DNA from 2 places in the Pseudarthrobacter sp. PH31-O2 genome. Region 2 is predicted to be linked to the other one. Evidence: predicted binding sites of a transcription regulator. Region 2 holds the regulator's gene; the other holds the start of a gene.
The links. Region 2 encodes HrcA, which represses chaperone genes, less so after heat shock. Its sites were predicted from a motif close to TTNGCACTCGNNNNNNNCGAGTGCNAA; they were not measured.

Region 1: the regulator HrcA is predicted to act here: its motif matches at 1,564-1,590, upstream of groES (co-chaperone GroES).

What each region holds. Positions count from the first base shown of each region.
Region 1 covers NZ_JASIST010000004.1:297,479-300,888, reverse strand. Annotated here, with positions in the region: gene groL (chaperonin GroEL) at 1-1,024, opposite strand, end outside; gene groES (co-chaperone GroES) at 1,111-1,407, opposite strand; gene QMG72_RS09080 (hypothetical protein) at 1,632-2,057, opposite strand; gene QMG72_RS09075 (THUMP-like domain-containing protein) at 2,114-3,349, shown strand; gene QMG72_RS09070 (shikimate 5-dehydrogenase) at 3,372-3,410, opposite strand, start outside.
Region 2 covers NZ_JASIST010000001.1:647,227-650,636, forward strand. Annotated here, with positions in the region: gene QMG72_RS02920 (DUF4870 domain-containing protein) at 1-387, opposite strand, end outside; gene QMG72_RS02925 (DUF3097 family protein) at 531-1,379, opposite strand; gene hrcA (heat-inducible transcriptional repressor HrcA) at 1,600-2,613, shown strand; gene dnaJ (molecular chaperone DnaJ) at 2,708-3,410, shown strand, end outside.

The sequences.
Region 1 (3,410 bases), on a different contig from region 2:
GGGCTGCGACGTCCTCGGCCGAACCGGCGCCGTCAACGATGGTGGTGTTGTCCTTGGTGACGGTGATACGCCGGGCAGTACCGAGCACCTCCAGGCCGACCGTATCCAGGCTGAGGCCCAGTTCCGGCGAAACAACCTGCGCACCCGTAAGGGTGGCGATGTCCTGCAGCATGGCCTTGCGGCGGTCACCGAAGCCCGGAGCCTTGACGGCAACGACGTTCAGGGTGCCGCGGATGCGGTTGACGATCAGCGTGGAGAGAGCCTCGCCGTCGACGTCCTCGGCGATGATAAAGAGCGGCTTGGAGCTCTGCAGCGCCTTTTCCAGCAGCGGCAGGAAGTCCTGGACGGATGAAATCTTGCCCTGGTTGATGAGGATCAGCGCATCTTCGAGGACTGCTTCCTGGCGTTCTGCGTCGGTGACGAAGTACGGGGACAGGTAGCCCTTGTCGAACTGCATGCCCTCGGTGAGGACCAGTTCGGTCTGCGTGGTGGAGGATTCCTCAATGGTGATCACACCATCCTTGCCGACCTTACCGAATGCCTCGGCCAGGAGCTCGCCGACCTCGTCGCTCTGTGCGGAGATGGAGGCGACGTTGGCGACCTGGGTGCCTTCGACCGGACGTGCGTTTTCGAGCAGGCGGGCAGCGACGGCTTCGACGGAAACCTCCATGCCGCGCTTGATCTCGCCCGGTGCGGCGCCTGCCGCAACGTTGCGGAGGCCTTCCTTAACAAGCGCCTGTGCCAAAACAGTGGCGGTGGTGGTGCCGTCGCCGGCCACGTCGTTGGTCTTGGTGGCGACCTCCTTGGCAAGCTGCGCGCCAAGGTTCTCGTAGGGGTCGTCCAGTTCGACTTCACGGGCGATGGTGACACCATCGTTGGTGATCGTGGGGGCGCCCCACTTCTTGTCCAGCACAACGTTGCGGCCACGCGGGCCAAGCGTCACCTTGACCGTGTTGGCGAGCTTATCGATGCCGGCTTCAAGCGACCGGCGGGCAGCGTCGTTAAACGCAAGCTGCTTTGCCATGGTTTTTGTCCTTTCAAGACAGAACCCCGCGCAACTGACCTGTCAGAGATGAATCAGACGGATCGGCGGCGCGGGGTCCATAAGAGTTACTTTACGACGATCGCCAGGACGTCGCGGGCGGACAGTACGAGGTACTCGGTACCGCCGGTCTTGACTTCGGTTCCGCCGTACTTGGAGTAGATAACAACGTCGCCGACGGTGACGTCGATCGGAACGCGGTTGCCGTTGTCGTCAAAGCGGCCGGGGCCAACTGCAACAACTTCGCCTTCCTGCGGCTTTTCCTGCGCGGAGTCCGGGATAACCAGGCCGGAGGCCGTGGTCTGCTCGGCTTCGAGCGGGCGGACAACAATACGATCCTCAAGAGGCTTAATAGAGACCGACAAGGACCTCTCCTTTTCGTCAGCAAATTCGTGGACTTTAAAGCTGTGGTGCCAAGGCGCACAAACCGTCGTCGCGGTGCCGGCAGCGTACCTGGCAGGTCCAGCTTGAGTATTAGCACCCTCCTAGGGAGAGTGCTAATGACGACTCTATGTAAGTAGTTAGCACTCGGTCAAGGTGAGTGCCAGAATTTCGTCACCCGTTAACGCCGCACGACTGCCGGCTGCCCTCAGCCGAGGTCCTCGAAGTTCACGTCTTCGCCGTTGTCCGCGTCGCTGGCACCGGCCTCCCCCCGGTGCCGGTACAGCACCAGGGCGCCGGCGGCGGCAAGGACGACGCCGGCGGCCAGGACGACGATGCCGCCGGTTCGGGCCGCGGCATAAGTGTCCCGGATGTCCCTGGCCTCGTCGGTGGCGTCCGCAACGTCTTTGCCGCCGACGGAATAAACCGTGGCGTTGAAGGAATCAAGGAAAAAGATAATCACCAGCAGCGCCGCGCAAACCACCGCGAGCACAATGCCGGCGATCAGCGCCGGCCGGGCGTAACGGGCCAATCCCCGGCGGGTGGCCCGGCCGCCGTCGGCATCCCGGCCGGCGGTCCGGTCATTGGGGTCATCTGCGTCCGAGCCGGTGTTTGCCGTGCCGCTGTCTTCCATGCCGTCTAGCCTATCGGGCGCACGGCGCCTCGACTGCCTGAACTAGGCTTGATCCCATGGCTGACGCACCGCAGGACCAGATCGCCCCGCTCCTCAACCCCGCAGGCTGGGAGCTGCTGGCGTCACTGGGCGCGTACCGCGAGGACGAGGCGTTCCGCCTCAACGCAACCCTGCGGAAGGCCGGCCACTCCCCCGAACTCGTCTCTGCCGTGCTCACCCAGTCCCGGCTGCGGACCAAGGCCGAAGCCAAGTTCGGCGAGTTCGCCCGGCAGATGATTTTCACCCAAGCCGGTTTGGAACAGGCCACCCGGCTGACCGTGGCGGCGCGGCACGCGCAGCGCTTCGCGGCGGCAGGCGTTCGGCATGCAGCAGATCTCGGCTGCGGCCTCGGCGCCGATTCCATGGCGCTTGCATCGCTGGACATCACGGTCACGGCAGTGGAGCGGGACGAGACGACGGCGGCCTGCGCCACGATGAACCTGATCCCGTTCCGGAACGCCACAGTGCTGCACTCCGACGCGACGTCGGTTTCCCTCGAGGGAATAGACGGCGTCTGGCTGGACCCGGCACGCCGGACCACCTCCACCTCGGGCACAAAGCGCCTCTGGGACCCGGAGGACTTCTCCCCGCCGCTGTCCTTTGTTGAGTCCCTGGCCGGCGCCGGCATGGCGGTGGGTGTGAAGATGGGCCCGGGCATGCCGCACGACTCGGTACCCGGCAATTGCGAGGCCCAGTGGGTCTCGGTCGGCGGGGACGTCACCGAAGTCGCACTGTGGTTCAATGCGCTCCGGCGCCCGGGGATCCGGCGGGCAGCCCTCCTGCTCGGGCCTGCTGGGGCCGCGGAGCTCAGCAGCGCCGAGGATTTCAACGGCGGACCGGTCGCCCCGATCGGCCCGGTTGAGGGCTACCTTTACGAACCCGACGGCGCCGTCATCCGAGCCGGTCTGGTGGCCGACGTCGCACTCCAGCTGGGCGGCCACCTCGTGGACGAGCACATCGCTTACATCTGCGCGCCCGAACTTCTGGACACCCCTTTTGCCCGGGCGTTCAAAGTCCTGGACGTGATGCCCTACAACGTCAAGGCGCTCAAGGCCTGGGTCAGGGACCAGGGCATCGGAGTGCTGGACATCAAAAAGCGCGGCACCGCTGTCACTCCGGAGGAGCTGCGCAAACAACTGCTCCCCGGCGGTAAATCAGGCAGTGCCAAGAACAAGGGAAAGAAGGCGGCCACCCTGGTCCTCACCAGGATCGGCGAGGAGCGGGTGGCCATTTCGGTCGAGCCGGTCCAGTGACTCACCGCCGGATTCCGAGCGCCTACTGATCCCGCATAAAAGCCTCGGCTGCGTGGACCTG
Region 2 (3,410 bases):
GTGCGGCTGGCCGCGGTTGACGTGGATTCCGGCTGCGACCGAAAAGCAGGTGACGGCGATCCAGATCAGAGTGGCAAGCACGGCGAAAATGTTGCCCACTACCGGGATAAAGACCAGCAGGTTGCACACCACGGCAGCAATTGTCGGGGGAAGCGTGAAATTGAGGGCTTCTTTGGACTCCTGCGCCGTGAACGGTCCGCGGTCCTTGAAGATCAGGTAGATCAGCAACGAGGGCACGCAACCGAGGATGCCGCCGAAATGAGCCAAGGTGGCCCATTGCCGGTCCTCGCCGGCCGTCAGCGGCAGCGCGTTGGCGGGAACGCCATGGTAAGGGGGCCGGCCATAGCCAGCCTTGTCGCCGTTATGCTCGCGTGCTTCATCTGCCACGGTGTTTTCCTTCGGATTGCGGTGGTGCCTTGGTGCCTGGAAATGCCGCTGCTGCGCCGGAAGCGCAACCGCCATACCAAGAATACGTGCTGGTGCGCGCAATCACGGATCGGCCCGCTGGCAGGAATGTCCGGCGGCGGCGTTCAGGGGACGGTCAGGAAGTCGATGACCTCCTCGACCCGGCCCAGCAGGGAGGGTTCGAGGTCAGCGTAGTTGTGGACCGTGCCGAGGAGTTTCTGCCAGCCCAGGCCAATGTCTTCCTTGGTGCTGTGCGGCCAGCCGAACGCGGTCAGGATACCCGTCTTCCAGTCCACACCGCGGGGGATTACCGGCCACTTCTCGATCCCCAGGACCGCGGGCCGGATGGCCTGCCAGACATCGACGTAGGGGTGGCCAACGATCAGGACGTTTCCGGCCGCCCCGGGGGAGGCCATCACGGCCGCCGCGATCCTGGATTCCTTGGAATCGGGCACCAGGTGGTCCACCAGCACACCGAGGCGGCGTCCGGGGCCGGGCCGGAAGGCAGCCACCGCCCCGCTGAGGTCGTCGATGCCATGCAACGGCTCCACGACGATACCCTCGACCCGAAGATCGTCACCCCAGACCTTTTCGACGAGTTCGGCGTCGTGTTTGCCTTCCACCCAGATCCGGCTGGCTTTGGCGATCTGGGCGCGCTGGCCCGCCACGCGGACGGAACCCGAGGCGGTGCGGGCCCCGGCGGCCGCCGCGCTCCCGCGGGGCGCCGGCGGCATCAGCCGGATCGGCTGGCCTTCCAGCAGAAAACCGAAGCCGAGGCGAAAGGACCGGGACTTCCCCCGGCGGTCTTCCAGGGCGACGACGTGCATCCCGCCGGACTTCTCCACCCGGGTCACGGCGCCGACCCAGCCGGACTGCACATCTTCGAGCACCATTCCGCGCTCGACGGCCACTTCGGGTAGTTGGGTTTTGGCGGGCGCGGACAGGTCCTGGGGCCCCCAGTTCTGGTACGACATCGGTTACACACTGCTTTGCGCTCGGTGGGCTGTGCCCCAAAACACCTGCCCCGGGAAGAACGCCCGAAGCGAATTCAATGCTAACAACGCGGCGACTCATATTAGACTGGTTAGCACTTAGGCATGTCGAGTGCTAGCCACTGTGTGCCCGGACACTGTGTGTCCGGCGCGTGCGGCGGGCGGTGGCATCGAATGCGGGACGGTCGACAGGAGGTGGAGCGTGAGCGAACCACGCAAACTCGAAGTGCTGCGCGCCATCGTGGAAGACTACGTCCATTCACGCGAACCCGTGGGATCCAAAGCCCTCGTGGAGCGGCACCACCTCGGCGTGTCCAGTGCCACGATCCGCAACGACATGGCGGCCCTGGAGGACGAGGGGCTCATTACGGCACCGCACACCAGTGCCGGGCGAATCCCGACGGACAAGGGCTACCGGCTTTTTGTGGACCAGATTTCGGCGGTCAAACGGCTTTCGCCGGCCGAACGCCGGGCCATCCAGGCCCTGCTGGAAGGCTCTGAGGACCTCGACGACGTCCTGGACCGGACCGTGCGGCTGCTCTCGCAGCTGACCAACCAGGTCGCCGTTGTGCAGTACCCCCATCTGAGCCGGGCCAAGGTGCGGCACGTCGAATTTGTCCTGCTGGCGCCCCGTAAAGTACTTGCGGTGCTCATCGCGGACACCGGGAAGGTGGAGCAACGCGTCATTGACGTGGGGCACGATCTTTCGGATGAGGCCTTGTCGGAGCTGCGCACGCGGTTCCTCGGCGGCATCTCAGGGACCCCGCTGAACCTCTTGCCGCAGTCGCTGCACTCGGTGATCGGCAACTGCCCGCCCGCGCGTCGCAGCGCCGCCCAGGCGCTGGCCCGCGGCATTGAGGCTCTGGCCGCCAGCAGCCGCGAGGACCGGATGGTCATGGCCGGAACCGCGAACCTGGCCCGGTCAAACGTGGACTTCCCGCTGAGCATCGGCCCCGTGCTGGAAGCCCTGGAGGAACAGGTGGTGATGCTTCGCCTGCTCGGCGACATGGCAGCTGACCCCCGGGGCGTGACGGTGAGCATCGGCAGAGAAAATCCTTACGACGGACTCGCCGAGGCCTCGGTGGTGGCCACCGGCTACGGCCCGGACGCGACGGCGAAAGTCGGAGTGCTGGGCCCCACCCGGATGGATTACCCGACGACCATGGCCGCCGTCCGGGCGGTCGCACGCTACCTTTCCCGGATTCTCGGTCCCTGACGGACCGCGTCCACCCGCAACCGACCGGCCCGCGGGGCCGGCATCAGACTTCGTGCCCCTTAACAGGCAGTACTACCAGGAAGAGATAACAACTTTGAGCAGCCACTACGACGTTCTTGGAGTCTCCCGCGAAGCCACGGGAGAAGAGATCAAGAAGGCTTACCGCAAGCTGGCGCGGACCCTCCACCCGGACGTGAACCCGGGGGACGACGCCTCTGAGCGGTTCAAGGCGGTCACGCACGCCTACGAGGTACTCTCCGATCCGCAGAAGCGCCGGATCTACGACACCACGGGCAACGAAAACGGCAACGCCAACGGCTCCGGCGGCGGCAGCTACTCCGGCCAGGGCTTCGCTTTCCAGGACATTTTCGAGACGTTCTTCGGTGCCGGCGGCCAGGCCGGACCGGCATCCAGGATCCGCCGCGGCCAGGACGCCCTGATCAGCGTCCGGATCGAGCTCCGCGACGCCGTTTTCGGCGTCAACAAGAAGCTCGAAGTCGACACGGCCGTCACCTGTCCCAGCTGTGAGGGTTCCTGCTGCCGCGAAGGCAGCCACCCGGAACGCTGCGACATCTGCGGCGGCAGCGGCCAGGTGCAGCGCGCTGTCCGTTCCATCCTCGGCCAGGTGATGACCACGGCACCCTGCGGTTCCTGCGAGGGCTTCGGTACGGTCATCAAGGATCCCTGCAACGAATGTGCCGGCCAGGGCCGGATTCGCAGCCGTCGGTCCCTGACCGTGAAGGTCCCCGCCGGCGTCGCCACCGGCACCCGCATCCAGCTCTCCGGCCAGGGCGAGG